One region of the Sphingomonas sp. GW821-FHT02B09 genome, then DNA from elsewhere that is predicted to be linked to it. Evidence: predicted binding sites of a transcription regulator. Region 1 holds the regulator's gene; each other region holds the start of a gene.

Region 1 (5,316 bases):
CGCGCACCGCCGAGATGCAGATAGCCGGTCGGCGACGGCGCGAAGCGCGTGACGATCGTCGCAGGATTATCGTTCGTGGCGCTCAACCGCGCTTGCTCCCAAGGTTCGAGACGTGACGGCCGGAGCGGCCGCCGCGGGCCCTAGCACGCGGCTTCTGCGCCTTCAAATGCCCCGCGCCATGGAACGGTTGCGCGTCGGTATCGAAGAATGGCTGGAGGCGGAACGCGATCAGTTGGTGCTGTGGCTGCCGGTGGCATTCGGTGGCGGGATCGCGGCGTGGTTCGTGCTGCCCGATCCGCGGACGTGGACGACGACGCTGCTGCTGTGCGCCGCCGTGGCATTCGCCGCCATCGGGTTGGCACGCGGCGACCGGGCTGCGCGGGTCGTCGCGCTCGGTGCCGTGGCCGTCGCCGCCGGGTTGGCGCTGATCTGGTGGCGGGCGGAGCGGGTCGCCGAACCGGTGCTCGCACGCCCGGTCGTCGCGGTGGTACGCGGCAGCGTCGAGCGGGCCGAGCCGTTGATCGCGCGCGGACTGATGCGGCTGACGATCCGCGCCGACGCCGGCCAGGGCCTGCCGACGCGGCTGCGGGTCAATCTCGCCGCGGCGGACGTACCGGCGGACCTGGGGGCGGGTGCGGTCGTCCGGCTGCGGGCGCGACTGATGCCGCCGCCCGACGCCGCGGTGCCCGGCGCCTATGATTTCGCACGGGTGGCGTGGTTCGCGGGTATCGGCGCGACCGGGCGTGGTTTCGCGCCGGTGACGGTGATCCGGCCCGCCCCGGCGGGGGGTGGCCTGCGGACGCGGCTGACCGATCATATCACCGCCCGGCTGGACGGCAGCCGCGGCGGGATCGCGGCCGCGCTTGCCACCGGTGACGAGGGTGCGATCACCCCGGACGATTCGGAAGCGATGCGCCGTGCCGGCCTCGCGCATCTCTTGTCGGTCAGCGGGTTGCACATCACCGCAGCCGTCGGTGCGACGATGCTGCTGGTCATGCGGCTGCTCGCCTTGTGGCCGTGGCTGGCGATCCGCGTCCGGTTGCCGCTGGTCGCGGCGGCGGCAGGAGCGCTGGCGGCGATCGGCTATACCTGGCTCACCGGCAGTCAGGTGCCGACGATCCGGTCCTGCGTCGCATCGCTGCTGGTGCTGGGGGCACTGGTGCTCGGGCGCGAGGCGGTGACGTTGCGGCTGGTCGCCGCGGGCGCGATGACGGTGCTGCTCGTCTGGCCGGAGGCGGTGACCGGCGCGAGCTTCCAACTGTCCTTCGCGGCGATCGCGGCGATCGTCGCGCTGCACGAGCATCCGCGTGTCGAATCATGGTTCGCGCCGCGCGAGGAGGGGCGAATGGCTCGCGTGCTGCGATCGCTGGTGTCGCTGCTGCTCACCGGGCTGGTCGTCGAGGCGGCGCTGATGCCGATCGCAGTCTATCACTTCCACAAAGCGGGGCTCTACGGCGCGGCGGCGAACATCGTCGCCATCCCGCTCACCACCTTCGTGGTGATGCCGCTGGAGGCCCTCGCCCTGCTGCTCGACGCCTTGGGCTGCGGCGGGCCGGTCTGGTGGGCGACCGATGTCGCCTTACGCCTGTTGCTGGTCCTCGCGCATGCGGTCGCCGCTGCGCCGGGATCGTCGCTTGCGCTGCCGTCGATGCCGGCGGCGGCGTTTGCGCTCTTGGTGGCGGGGGGATTGTGGCTGGCTTTGTGGCGGACGCGGTGGCGGCGGCTCGGCGTGGTACCGCTCGTCATCGGTGCGGGCTGGACGTGGCTGACGCCCGCGCCCGACCTGCTGGTGACGGGCGACGGGCGGCATATGGCGGTGCGTGTCGGCGGCGGGCTGGCGCTGCTGCGTGATCGGGCCGGGGACTATACGCGGGACATGCTCGCCGAAAACGGCGGCGCCGACGCGGGGATGCTATTGGGGGAGCAGGCGGCGGCGCGCTGCACGCGCGATGCCTGTGCGGTCGATGTGGATGCGGGCGGGCGGCGCTGGCGGGTGCTGGCGACGCGGAGCCTGTATCCGGTGAACCGCGACGATCTCGCGACGGCCTGTGCGCGTGCGGATGTGGTGGTGAGCGAACGCCATCTGCCGCGGGCGTGCCGGCCGCGCTGGCTCCGGCTGGACGCGCCGATGCTGCGGCGGACCGGCGGGGTCGCGGTGACCTTCGCGGGTGGCGAGGTGCGGACGGTGCGGCGCGACGCGGATGCGCATCCGTGGTTCGCTGCCGTGCGGGTCATGCCGGCGGTGACGGGCGAGCACCATAGAAAGCGTCGATGGGGTGCCCCGTGAAAGTCCGCCAGTGCTCCTGCGGACGCAGGAGTCCAGAGCCAAGCAGAACAACGGCGTATGGCGTTCCGGACTCCTGGGCTCCTGCTTTCGCAGGAGCACTGGGATGACGTTCGCAGAGGTCTCGAACACGTCCGGGGTGACCGAGAGAGGGTGGAAAGCGTTGGGCGTACATGGAGGCCCATATGCGATCCCGCCGGCGGCTCAATCGTAGCGGCGCAGGATGCCCGACAATTTGCCTTGCACGCGGACGTGCGAGGGCACGTAGCGTTGCGGTTCATAGGCGCGATTGGCCGGATCGAGCCGGACCATCGCGCCCTCGCGACGGAAATATTTGAGCGTCGCCTCGCTGTCGTCGATCAGCGCGACGACGATCTCGCCGTCGCGGGCGACTTCGGTCCGGCGGATCAGCGCATAGTCGCCGTCGAGAATGCCCGCCTCGACCATCGAATCGCCCGATACTTCCAGCGCATAATGTTCGCCCGAACCGAGCAAAGCGGCCGGCACCGCGAGCATCGAGCTTCCCTCGAACGCCTCGATCGGCACGCCGGCGGCGATGCGGCCGTGCAGCGGGATTTCGATGACGTCGTTGGCCGGCGTCGCCGCGGGGCGGACGTTGCCGGTCTTGGCAGGGGGCACGGCCGGGGCGGCCGGCGCGGGCTTGCGTTCCGACCGTTCCGGCATGCGCAGCACTTCGAGCGCACGGGCACGGTTGGGCAGACGGCGGATGAAATGCCGTTCCTCGAGCGCGCTGATCAGGCGATGCACGCCCGATTTGGATTTCAGGTCGAGCGCTTCCTTCATCTCCTCGAACGAGGGCGAGATGCCGGTTTCTTCCAGCCGGTCGTTGATGAAGCAAACGAGCTCGTGTTGCTTGCGCGTGAGCATGAGCGGACCTTCCCCGTCGGAACAGACGCGGAACTTCTAGGGAACAGGATAGCGCGCGTCAAGCGATGACGAGGATTTCTGCCGAGTCGCCCGCACTGGCGGCAGGCGCGTCCACCGGCCGCACGATCAGGCAGTGCGAGCGGGCGAGCGTGAGGAGCATCGAACTGTCCTGGATGGTCGAGGCAAAGGCGCGACCGTCGCGCAGCTCGGCGCGCAGATAGTCGGTGCGCGGGCCGTTCGCGGGCAGGTCCTCGCCGAGGATGGTCATCGTCGTGCGCGGTAGCGGGTCGGCGGCGCCGGCGAGGCGCGCGACCAGCGGTTTGACGAACAGCAACGCGGTGACGAATGCGGACACCGGATTACCGGGCAGGCCGAGCAGGATCGTGTCGCCGAGCCGGCCCGCCATCATCGGCTTGCCGGGGCGCAGCGCGATCCGCCAAAAATCGATGCTGCCGCCGGCGGCCTCGAGCGCCGGACGGACGAGATCGTGGTCGCCGACCGAAGCGCCGCCGGTGGTGACGAGCAAATCGGCTTCGACACCGGCGAAGGCGTCCCGCAACGCGCCGAGATCGTCGGGGAGAATGCCGAGGTCGATCAACTCGATCGGCAGGTCGGCGAGCAGCGCCGCCAGCATCGCGCGGTTCGATTCGGGGAGCGCGTCGGGCGAGGCGCCGCGGCCGGGCTCGACCAGTTCGTCGCCGGTCGCGCAGATCGCGACCCGCACGCGGCGGTGGACGGCGATCGTCGCCACGCCGCCGGTCGCCGCGACCGCGATCCGCGCGGCGGTCAGCCGCTCGCCCTGCGCGATCAGCCGGCCACCGGTGGTGAAATCGAGGCCGCGGCGGCGGGTGTTGCGGCCGTGCGTCGGCGGACCTTCGCCGGTCAGCCGGATTGCCGTGCCGTCGGCGGCGACTTCCTCCTGGATCATCACCGTGTCGGCGCCCGCGGGCATCGCCGCGCCGGTGAAGATCCGAACCGTTTCGCCTGGGCCGACCGCGCCGGCGAAGGGGCGGCCGGCGGCGCTTTCGCCGATCAGCGTCCAGGGACCGGGGAGGTCGGCGAAGCGGATGGCATAGCCGTCCATCGCCGACAGATCGGTCGCCGGCTGCGTCCGGTGGGCGGCGACGTCGGCGGCGGCCCAGCGTCCGTGCGCCTGAGCGAGCGGCACCTCTTCGACGGCGATTGGGGCCGCCGAGGCGAACAGGCGGGCTTGCGCCTCGGCGATCGGCAGCAAGGCCATCGCGTCAGGCGCGCCAGTCGCCGGACTTGCCGCCGGCCTTTTCGAGCAGGCGGATGCCGGTGATCGTCATGCCGCGGTCCATCGCCTTGGCCATGTCGTAGATGGTCAGCAGCGCGACCGACACGGCGGTGAGCGCCTCCATCTCGACACCGGTCTTGCCGTCGGTCGCGGCGAGCGCGGTGGCGGTGATGCCCGCCTCGTCGAGCACGAGGTCGAGCGTGACACGCGTGAGGGGGAGGGGGTGGCAGAGCGGGATCAGCTCGGCGGTCTTCTTCGCCGCCATGATGCCGGCAACGCGGGCGACGGCGAGCACGTCGCCCTTCTTCGCCGCACCGTCGCGGATCGCGGCGAGCGCATCCGCGGCGACCGCGATATGGCCGGTGGCGACGGCGCGGCGGCTGGTCGCCGCCTTGTCGCCGACGTCGACCATATGCGCGGCGCCATCGGCGTCGAGATGGGTGAGGCCGCTCATCCGATCATCGCGCGGGTCGCGGCCTCGACGTCGTCGGCGCGCATCAGCGCCTCGCCGATCAGGAAGCAGTGCACGCCGTGTGCGGCCATCGCGTCGAGATCGGCGCGCGTCTCGAGCCCGCTCTCCGCGACGAAGGTGCAGCCGGCGGGGGCCTTGTCGACCAGTTCGTAGGTGCGGGCGAAATCGACGGTGAAGTCGCGCAGGTCGCGGTTGTTGACCCCGATCAGTCGCGATTTGAGTTTCAGTGCGCGGTCGAGTTCGTGCGCGTCGTGCACCTCGACCAGTACGTCCATGCCGCAGTCGCGCGCCGATGCCTCGATCTCCGCCATCTGGTTGTCGTCGAGCGCGGCGACGATGATGAGGATCGCGTCGGCGCCGATCGAGCGGCTTTCGGTCGCCTGCCACGGATCGACCATGAAATCCTTGCGGATC
Region 2 (5,316 bases), on a different contig from region 1:
GCGCGCAGGAATTGATGCAATCATCGAACGATCTGTCCCAACGTACCGAGCGGCAGGCGACGAGCCTCGAGGAAACCGCCAGCGCGCTCCAGCAGCTCAGCGGCGCGCTGACCGACTCCGCCGGCAACGCCGTGCAGGTGCGCCAAGCGGTTTCGGAAGCGCATGTCGACGCCGAAAAGTCGGGCGAGATGCTCAAGGACGCGGTCGCCGCGATCAACCGGCTCGAACAATTCTCCAACGAAATCGGTGAAATCCTCGTCGTCATCGACCGCATCGCCTTTCAGACCAACCTGCTGGCGCTCAACGCCGGGGTCGAGGCGGCACGCGCCGGCGAAGCCGGCAAGGGCTTCGCGGTCGTCGCGCAGGAAGTGCGCGCGCTTGCCGGACGGTCGGCCGAGGCCGCGATGGACGTCAAGCGACGGATCGGCCGCTCGGCCGAGCAGATCGGGCTCGGCGTCCGCTCGGTCGGCGACGTCGAGATCGCCCTCGGCCGGGTGATCGAGCGCGTCGGCAAGATGGCACTGCTGACCACCAACATCGCCGAGAACGTCGAACATCAGTCCCTCGCCTTGCAGCAGATCACGGCCGCGGTGGCCGAGCTCGACAACGTCACACAGCAGAATGCCGCGGTCGCCGAAGAAGAGACCGCCGCCGCGCGCAAGCTGGTCGACGAGACGCATGCGATGACCGACCAGATCGAGCAGTTCCGCTTCACCGAATGGGAGGCCGCCAACGACCTCCTGCCCGAGCGCGACCGCCAGCCGCGTCGGGCATGGCGGCAACGCCCGGTCGACCTGACGCCACAGACGATCGTCCCGCTCAAGCAAAGGCTGTCCTGATGCCCGCGGGCCAGATCGACATTCCGTATCCCGGCCGATGATGAGCGCCGAAGCTTCGCTCTTCCGTCACCCCAAAGCGATCGCACAGGGGCGTTCGCACGAGCCCACCGTCTGCTAAGCCCACCCCGTCACCCGGACTTGTTCCGGGGTCCACCCTGCGGCGAGGGGTAAGACTTGACGGGACACCATCCCGCACGGCCCGATGGACGCCGGAACACGTCGAGGCTCTAAGACAGTCCACATCAGCACAGTGCTCCTGCGAACGCAGGAGCCCAGAGCCAAACAAAACAACACCTTATGGCGCTCGGAACGCCTGGGCTCCTGCGTTCGCAGGAGCACTACGCGGCGTTTGCAAAGGCCCCCGACAAAACCGCGGTGATGCACCCGGACGGTCAAGGCCGCGACACCACCGCATGCCGATCCGGCCTAGGCCTTCTTCCCCCCGAACAACCGGCCGAGCAGCGCCTCCGCCGCCTTGCCGACCGCATCGGCGATCGCCTGCGGATCGGGTTGCGTCTGCGTGCCCTGCGGCGGTTCGGGTGGACGCCGCGGCTCGGGTGCCGCCCCCGTCGTCGGAGGCACCGGCGGCACCGGCCGCTCCCCCGCCGCCTCGCGCTTCGTCCGGCCCTTCGCCACCGCCGCGGTCGCCGCCGCCGCGGCCATCGTCAGCCCCGCCGCGAGCATCTCGCGCCCCTGCGGGCTGTTCGCTTTCTCAAGCAACGCCCCGCCCGCCTCGCGCAGCTCCTTGGGCAGGCGGATGCCGAGCACCTCCTTGGGGAGCTTCGCCTTCTTCGTCTTCTTGCCCATGCGCGGCCTCTCTGTCTGTGTGTCGCCGAGATAAGACACGCGCCGCGCGTTTCAACGTGGTGCTGGCGAAGCCTCCCGCGCGTTCCTACTTCCCGGACTAGCCCCAGACACAGAACAGAAGTAGAACCCGCCACATGCTGACCAAAATCACCGTCCGCGGCGCGCGCGAGCACAACCTCAAGGACGTCGATGTCGACATCCCCCGCGATACGCTGACGGTGATCACCGGCCTGTCGGGTTCGGGCAAGTCGTCCCTCGCCTTCGACACCATCTATGCCGAGGGCCAGCGCCGCTACGTCGAATCGCTCTCCGCCTACGCCCGCCAGTTCCTCGAGCTGATGCAGAAGCCCGACGTCGATCATATCGAGGGCCTGTCGCCGGCGATCTCGATCGAGCAGAAGACGACCAGCCGCAACCCGCGCTCGACGGTGGCGACCGTCACCGAGATCTACGATTACATGCGCCTGCTCTGGGCGCGCGTCGGCATCCCCTACAGCCCCGCGACCGGCGAGCCGATCGCCGCGCAGACCGTCAGCCAGATGGTCGACCGCGTCCTCGCGCTGCCCGAGGGGACGCGCCTCTATCTGCTCGCCCCCGTCGTGCGCGGCCGCAAGGGCGAATATCGCAAGGAACTCGCCGAATGGCAGAAGGCGGGCTTCACCCGCGTCCGCATCGACGGCGAGATCCACGAGATCGACGAGGCCCCCGCGCTCGACAAGAAGTTCAAGCACGACATCGAGATCGTCGTCGACCGGCTGGTCGTGCGCGGCGACGCCGCGACGCGCCTCGCCGAGAGTTTCGAGACCGCGCTGAAACTCGCCGACGGCCTCGCCTATGTCGATCCCGCCGACCCCGCCAAAGACGAATATACGCCGCACACGCCCAAGTCGGAAGTGCTCGGCGACAACGCCCCTCCCGGCCGCATCGTCTTCTCCGAGAAGTTCGCCTGCCCTATCAGCGGCTTCACCATCGCCGAGATCGAACCGCGGCTGTTCTCGTTCAACGCGCCGCAGGGCGCCTGCCCAGCCTGCGACGGGCTCGGCGAGAAACTGCTGTTCGACGAGGATCTCGTCGTCCCCAACCACGGGCTCAGCATCAAGAAGGGCGCCGTCGTCCCCTGGGCCAAATCCAACCCGCCCAGCCCTTATTACATGCAGGTGCTCGGCAGCCTCGCGCGCGAATTCGACTTCAGCCTCGACACGCCCTGGGCCGACCTGCCAGAGGCGATCCACGCGCTGATCCTGCACGGCAGCAAGGGCAAGCCCGTCACGCTGACCTTCGTCGACGGCAAGAAGGCCTATGACGTCAAGAAGCCGTTCGAGGGCGTCGTCGGCAACCTCAACCGCCGCCTGCTCCAGACCGAGAGCGCGTGGATGCGCGAGGAATTGTCCAAATACCAGAGCTCGCGCCCGTGCGAGGTCTGCCACGGCGCGCGCCTCAAGCCCGAGGCGCTGGCGGTCAAGATCGCGATGCGCGACATCGCCTATGCCACGCATCTCTCGGTGGTCGACGCGCTCGCCTTCTTCACCGATTTGCCCAACCATCTCGGCGACCAACAGCGCGCGATCGCCGAGCGCATCCTGAAGGAGATCGTCGAGCGCCTGGGCTTCCTCAACAACGTCGGCCTCGACTATCTCAACCTCGACCGTACCAGCGGCACCTTGTCGGGCGGCGAGAGCCAGCGCATCCGCCTCGCCAGCCAGATCGGCAGCGGCCTGTCGGGCGTGCTCTACGTGCTCGACGAACCCTCGATCGGGCTCCACCAGCGCGACAACGACATGCTGCTCGCGACGCTCAGGCGCCTGCGCGACCTCGGCAACACCGTGCTCGTCGTCGAACATGACGAGGACGCGATCCGCACCGCCGATTACGTCATCGACATGGGGCCGGGCGCCGGCGTCCACGGCGGCCAGATCGTCGCGCAGGGCACGCTCAAGCAGATCCTCAAGAGCAAGACGAGCATCACCGCCGACTATCTCAACGGCACCCGCCAGGTCCCGGTGCCGGCCAAGCGCCGCAAGGGCAACGGCAAGCAGCTCACCGTCCACAATGCGCGCGCCAACAACCTCACCGGCGTCACCGCGAGCATCCCGCTCGGCACCTTCACCTGCATCACCGGCGTGTCGGGCTCGGGCAAGTCGAGCTTCACGATCGACACGCTCTATGCCGCCGCGGCGCGCGCGCTCAACGGCGCGCGCATCCTCGCCGGCAAGCACGACAAGGTCAGCGGCCTCCAGCATCTCGACAAGGTGATCGACATCGACCAGTCGCCGATCGGCCGCACCCCGCGCTCGAACCCGGCGACCTATACGGGCAGCTTCACGCAGATCCGCGACTGGTTCGCCGGCCTGCCCGAGAGCCAGGCGCGCGGCTACAAGCCCGGCCGGTTCAGCTTCAACGTCAAGGGCGGCCGCTGCGAGGCGTGCCAGGGCGACGGCGTGCTCAAGATCGAGATGCACTTCCTCCCCGACGTCTACGTCACCTGCGACGTCTGCCACGGCGCGCGCTACAATCGCGAGACGCTGGAGGTGAAGTTCAAGGGCAAGAGCATCGCCGACGTGCTCGACATGACGGTCGAGGATGCGGCAGAATTCTTCAAGGCGGTGCCGCCGATCCGCGACAAGATGGAGATGCTGGTCGAGGTCGGCCTCGGCTACGTCAAGGTCGGCCAGCAGGCGACGACGCTGTCGGGCGGCGAGGCGCAGCGCGTCAAGCTCGCCAAGGAACTCGCCCGCCGCGCGACCGGCAATACTTTGTACATCCTCGACGAGCCGACCACCGGCCTGCATTTCGAGGACGTCCGCAAATTGCTCGAAGTGCTCCACGCCCTGGTCGAGCAGGGCAATACGGTGGTGGTGATCGAGCACAATCTCGACGTCATCAAGACCGCCGACTGGGTGGTCGATCTGGGCCCCGAAGGCGGCGTCAAGGGCGGCGAGATCGTCGCGGTCGGCACGCCCGAAGTGGTCGCCAAGGAACCGCGGAGCTTCACGGGGAAGTATCTCGCGCCGTTGTTGAAGGCGCGTGGCGGGGAGGCGGTGGCGGCGGAGTAACGCCCGCATTTCCCCAAAATTTTTGCGGCGATGCGCCATCGACGAATTTTGCGGATTTCTTCGTTAGATCAACGGGCAACGACAGGTGTTGGATTACGTAATCGCAGAGTAAGGTTCCAGGGCCGTCTCGATGTCACTTCCACGTCAAAAAGCGATGGGAAGGTGCTGCCATGACATTCGCAGCCTCTGTGTTCGCCGCTCTTTCGATCGCAACGTCCGCCACCGCGTCGTCCGAACCGCCACCGCCACCTGCCCTGCAGGCACTGGTCGTCTCATCCGATTATCAAGCAAATATCGCACGCCTGTTTTCGCAATTGCCGGCGCCTGTTTTCCAAAGGTGCCCGTCGTTGATATCGAAGGGCTCTACGGTGACGATGATCGAGCCGGTATCGTTCGCGCCGGATGGATATCCGACGTCCGGACTTTGGGAGCAAAGCTTCCCGGTAAGCGGGTGCGGTAACGATACGACGATCAACTTCTTTTTCCGAGCCCAGTCCGACGAGAAGATAACCAGTATCGTCGGAGTTCCGGGAGAAACCCATGCCGACGTGATATTGCAAAGCGATGCGGTCGGGATGATGGCAACGGCAGTGAAAGCTGCCGCCCCCAATTGCGAA
Region 3 (5,316 bases), 830 kb from region 1:
GACGGTACATTTCTCGCGGATCGCGGTGACGACGTCCTGCAGCAGCCGTGCGTCGGGCGCATGATAGAGGATGTCGCCGACCGCGACAGTTGCGACCCCTGCGTCGGACGCCTGCCGGGCGAGGTCGTGCAGGCGCATCGCATCGTCGGGCCGTCGCCGGAAGGTAAGCGCACAATAGCCACGGTCCCCGAATACCTCGTGCAGGTCGCCGAGATCGCTACGGGTGGCGTCACCGGGCAGATCGGGAAGCAGGATGGCGATCAGCCCCGCGTTCCAGGTGACGACATCCTCCCACGCCAGCGCGCAGCCGCCCTTGCCGGCGCGCGACTTGCCGAGCGTGAGCAGACGGGTGAGGCGTGACCAGGCGGGCTTGTCGGTCGGGTAGAGCAGCAGCATGCGCCCGTCGTCGAGCCGCACCCGCGCGCCCGCGATCATCCGCACGCCGGTCGCTTTCTGTGCCTCCCAGCCACGGACCAGCCCGGCGACGCTGCCGAGATCGGTCAGCCCGAGCGCGGCATGACCGAGCAGCGCCGCGGCCGCGAACAGTTCGTCGGGGCTGGAGGCACCACGCAGGAACGAGAAATGGCTGGTGACCTGGAGTTCGACATAGGTCGTCTGGGTCGCCATCAGCCGAACAGCCCATGCAGATACCAGCTCAGGTCGCCGGTCGCGCCATCGACGCCATCGCCGCGGCGGAACAGCCAGAAGCGCGCGCCGGTATCGTCCTCGACGCGGAAATAGTCGCGCACCGCCCATAGCTCGCCGTCGCGCCGCCACCATTCGCCGTGGATGCGCTCGGGGCCGTCGCCGGCGACGACGGCATGGACTTGGCCACGCCATGTGAAGCGCCGGGGCGGTGCGTCCGGCAGCAAGGCCAGCACGCCGACCAGGGGTTCGGGCCGGTTGAGGAGCCGCACCGGCCGCCGCCACGCGGGCCAGCCGGTCGGGGCAGCGAGCGGTGCGGTGCGACGGACGGCGCGCTCGGGCACGTCGCTCTCCACCGGTGCGGCGGTAAACAGAGCCGCATCACCCAAGCGGCCTGCGATCTGGTCTACCAGCGTCGTGACATCCGGCGGCGCATCGTCGCCGGCGAGGCTCGCGGCGAGCGCGGTCGCGCCGAGCGGATCGGTACGGGTGGCGGCGAGCCGCATCGTCTCGATCCCGTCACCCGGATCGATCGTCTCGATTCTGAGGTGGAAAAGACGGGCGAGATGGCTCGCGTCGCGCGTCGGTCGCGACGTGCCGATGGCGAGCCGCTGCTCGCTGCCGTCGATCCGCTCGATGACGAGCAGCAACGTGCGGGCGCCGGCGCCGCGCTCCTGCAGCAGCCCGATCATATCGGCGAGAAGATCGCGGATGACGTGTTCGATCGCCTCGGCGGTGCCGATCGGCTCGAGCAGGCGGCGGCGGGCCAGCGGCGTCTCCTCCGGGACGACCGGCACGATCGGTTCCGCCACCCGGCCGAGCGCCTCGTCGAGACGGCGCACGCTGGCGAGCCCCAGCCGGCGCGCGAGGGGACCGCGCGGCAGCGGCAGCAGATCGGCGATCCGGTCGAGCCCGAACCGCGCCGCGGCGGTCAGCGCCTCGGGCGTCAGGCGCAGCGCGGCGGGCGGCAGGCCGGCGAGCGCCTGCGCCTCGCCGCCGTTCGGGATGGCGCTGATCGCGTCGCGCCCGAACCGTGCGAGCGCGTGCGCGGCGCCCGGCGTTCCCGCCACCGCAACGCGTGCAGTATAGCCGAAGCGCCGGCAGAAGCGGACCAGCCGCCGGCAGAAGCGCGCCTCGCCGCCATGAAGGTGCGCCGTACCGGTCAGCTCGATCCACAGCCCGTCCGCGCCACTCGCCGCGGCGGTGGGCGTCCAATGCCGCACCGCATGCAGCGCGAGGCTGTTGAGCACGGCGCGATCGGCGGCGGGATCGGCGGCACGCACGTCGACCTCGGCGACCAGCGCGCGCGCCTGCGTCACCGCCATGCCGGGTATCAGGCCGAGTGAAAGCGCGACGGGACAGGCGGCGGTGATGACGTGGCGTTGACCGGCCTGCTCCGCGAGGACCAGCGGCACCGCATGCGCGACCGGCACGGCCACCGGCAAGGGGCTGCGCGTGCCGCCTGCCGGCACCGGTCGCTTGAACGGATGATCCGCCGCCTCGGAGCGCCGACCGAGTTCGCGCATCGTCGGCTGCTGGTGGCGCGGCAGCGCCGCAGTCTGATCTTCGATCGCTGCACGTGCGCCGTCGTCGCGCGCCCAGCGTGCGCCCGGGCGCCAGCCGCCGCCCCGCGGCACCGAACAGGCACCAGGGTCGTCGTCGATCGGCAGCAATGGCGCAGGCTGCGGTTCAGGCAGCGCGCGCGGTCGCTCGAGCCGGCGCAGTCGCTCGATGGCGAGGTGCGGCAGGTAGAGCGAGGCGACCCGTGTCATCGCATGCCTCCAGTTGCAGGGTGAAGGGGGGACCGCCGCGTTGGCGCGCGAGGTCGACGGTCCAGCGTGCCCGGCCGACGCCGGGGGCCGGCAGCCGCTCGGACGGCGCGCAGGCGATCCGCCAGCGCGTCATCGCCGCGGAGAGGTCGGACAGGGGCTCGACGCCCGCCTTGCGCCAGCGGCGCGCGAGCAGCGCCGGAGCGTGGCCGCTCATCGCAGCAAGCTGCAGCCGCCGCGTCGCGACCATATCGGCCCGCTTGACCTCGCCGACGACCGCGGCGAGGCCGCCGTGGCGCAGGCCGTCTTCCATGACGGCGAGCACGTGTTTGTCGTCGTGCGCCTCGACGAACAGCAGCGTCGCCGGGTCGAGCCCGGCCTGCTCCAGACCGGGGGCGTAGAGGTCGAAGCGGGTCAGCGCCCAGAGCACGCGCTTGCCGGACCGCGCCGCAGCGCGGGCAGCGATGCCGACGGAAAAGAGCGTCGCCGCGGCATCGTCGGTGAGCGTCGGCGTCGCCGGCGACACCTCGTGCAGGCCACCCAGCACGAGTCCGCCCTCGGCGAGTCGCCTGTCGATCGCATCGATGTCGAAGGGCAGAACCGCCAGCTTCGGCCCGCGCACGGCACCCAGCTCTTCGCGCAAGCGGGCCAGGGCCTCATCGGATTGGGGGTTAGCGGACATGACTGTTGCGACTCATCTGTTCGCTATATGTTCCAGAATTGTTGACGAAGGGTCAAGGCGTTACGGGAGGGATTCGGTGAACCGAAACGGGATCGACGCTGCCGGGGCCGCAGCTCCGACGGGGTCAGCGCACGCGGACTACGACCATGTCGGGCGCCGCCTGCGCACGCTCGAGCAATGCGCGCTGTACAAGCGGACGTTGCGCCTGACGTGCCCGCGCTGCGGTCATGTCCGGGTGCTGGATGCGGTGTGCCTGTGGTGGATGTTCATCCGGCGCGGCTGGGACGATGGCCTGCCCGCAGTGGCAGCCCGCCTGTGCTGCGCCGGCTGCCGTGAGCAGAAAGCAACAGCGCGACCGCGCGTCACGGTCGGTCGCGAACCGCCGACCGGCGCGCCGCTGCCCTATCCGGACAAGGCAACGTGGAAGAAGCTTGTCTCGCGCCATCGCTCGTGATCGAAGACGGAGATGTGCAATCTCTATAACTTGAAGGTCGATCCGCGCGGCTATTTCGATGCGCTCGCCGCGGTCGACGACGCGGCCAATGTGCTGGGTATCGAGAAGGACTATGCCGCCCCCGGCAAGCCCGGCTACGTCGTGCGCTACGAAGAGGGCCGGCGCGTGCTGAGCACGATGCGCTGGGGCTTCCCGACGCGGAAACCCCGCAAGCGTGCCGCGCGCGAGGGGGAACTGCCGTTCCTCTACGACTGGTGGACCAACGCCCGCAATCTGCACAACAATTTATGGAAGCCCTGGCTGCTGCGGTCAGAGCATCGCTGCCTCGTGCCCTTCACCCGCTTCGCCGAACCCAAGGCTGTGTCCGACCGGCAGGGGCCGGGCGACACCAACTGGTGGTTCACCGTCGAGGACCAGCCGGTGCCGTGCTTCGCCGGCCTGTGGAAGGTCGATGCCGACCACGACCGCGTCTATGCCTTTTGCACCACCGAGCCCAATCCGCTCGTCGCGCCGAAACACCCCAAGGCGATGCCGGTGATCCTGCTCGCCGAGGATCAGGAACGCTGGCTGACCGCGCCGGTCGAAGAGGCCGTGACGCTGCTCACCGCCTATCCTTCGCAATTGATGCAAGTCGCCTGACCGATGGCCCGCAATCGCTATTACGACGGCCCGCCGAGCGATCATTTCGACGGCATCCGCTTCTTCAATCCCGGTCAGGCAAGCACCGATCGCGGTATCTCCGACATGCTGCGCTGGAAGCTCGGCGGCCGTGCGGCAAAATGGCCAGCCTCGGTGCCGATCGTCCCGGCCAAACCCAAGGCACGCGTCGCCGGGCTCCGGATCACGATGGTCGGCCATGCCTCGCTGCTCATTCAGGCCGCAGGCTGCAACATCCTGACCGATCCGGTCTGGTCGGAGCGGGCAAGCCCGTTCCGCCGGGTCGGACCGAAGCGGGTGACGGCGCCGGGGATCGCTTTCGATGACCTGCCGCCGATCGACGTCGTGCTGCTCAGCCACGGCCATTACGATCATCTCGATGTCGCGACACTGCAGCGGCTGCACGCGCTCCACGACCCGCTGATGGTGATGCCGCTCGGCAACGATGCGATCGTGCGGACGGCTGTGCCGGCAGCCCGTTGCATCACCGGCGACTGGTGGGGCCGGCTGGCGCTTGGCGACGGCATCGCGACGACGGTGACTCCCGCCTATCACTGGTCGAACCGCTGGCCGAGCGACACGCGGATGATGCTGTGGGGCGGCCATTACCTCGAGACACCCGCCGGCGCGATCTGGTTCGTCGGCGACACGGGCTATGGCGATGGTCGCATCTTCGGCGAGGTTCAAATACGCCTCGGGGCACCCGATGTCGCGCTGATCCCGATCGGTGCCTATGCGCCGCGCTGGTTCATGGCGGCCCAGCACGTCAATCCGGCCGAGGCGGTGCGGATCTTCTCGGATGTCGGCGCAGATCGCGCGCTCGGTATCCATTGGGGGACGTTCCACCTTACCGACGAGGCGCGTGAGGCGCCAGTGGAGGAATTGGCCGCGGCGTTAAACGACGCAGGCGTTGCGCCCGAACGGTTTGTCGCGGCCGAAGCAGGCGGGGTCTTCCACTTTCGCTGAGCCACGTAACCGACTGTCAGGGGGCGGGAGCAGAGCCGCGCCAAATTGGACACCACCAGAGAAGGGGGATTGTCACGAATTCTAGTATGGCTCCTCAACTCGCAAGGATCGCACGAGCAGGGCAGGGCATTCCTCGACGGGTT

The links. The regulator LexA, encoded in region 1, represses DNA repair genes until DNA is damaged. The targets are predictions, from matches to a motif close to GTTCCNCNCTTGTTCT.
Positions count from the first base shown of each region.
Region 2: a site for LexA is predicted at 1,758-1,773, ahead of uvrA (excinuclease ABC subunit UvrA). Genes of this name have one in related genera too.
Region 3: a site for LexA is predicted at 3,126-3,141, ahead of AC07U4_RS00680 (ImuA family protein). Genes of this name have one in related genera too.

Region 1 covers NZ_JBWKVV010000001.1:982,822-988,137, reverse strand. The annotation lists gene gltX (glutamate--tRNA ligase) at 1-86, opposite strand, end outside; gene AC07U4_RS04540 (ComEC/Rec2 family competence protein) at 179-2,287, shown strand; gene lexA (transcriptional repressor LexA) at 2,489-3,172, opposite strand; gene AC07U4_RS04530 (molybdopterin molybdotransferase MoeA) at 3,231-4,412, opposite strand; gene moaC (cyclic pyranopterin monophosphate synthase MoaC) at 4,417-4,884, opposite strand; gene trpC (indole-3-glycerol phosphate synthase TrpC) at 4,881-5,316, opposite strand, start outside.
Region 2 covers NZ_JBWKVV010000002.1:751,147-756,462, reverse strand. The annotation lists gene AC07U4_RS11460 (methyl-accepting chemotaxis protein) at 1-839, shown strand, start outside; gene AC07U4_RS11455 (hypothetical protein) at 1,266-1,646, opposite strand; gene uvrA (excinuclease ABC subunit UvrA) at 1,781-4,699, shown strand; gene AC07U4_RS11445 (hypothetical protein) at 4,870-5,316, shown strand, end outside.
Region 3 covers NZ_JBWKVV010000001.1:154,172-159,487, forward strand. The annotation lists gene AC07U4_RS00670 (error-prone DNA polymerase) at 1-627, opposite strand, end outside; gene AC07U4_RS00675 (Y-family DNA polymerase) at 627-2,417, opposite strand; gene AC07U4_RS00680 (ImuA family protein) at 2,335-3,057, opposite strand; gene AC07U4_RS00685 (hypothetical protein) at 3,173-3,550, shown strand; gene AC07U4_RS00690 (SOS response-associated peptidase family protein) at 3,563-4,189, shown strand; gene AC07U4_RS00695 (MBL fold metallo-hydrolase) at 4,193-5,173, shown strand; gene AC07U4_RS00700 (hypothetical protein) at 5,255-5,316, opposite strand, start outside.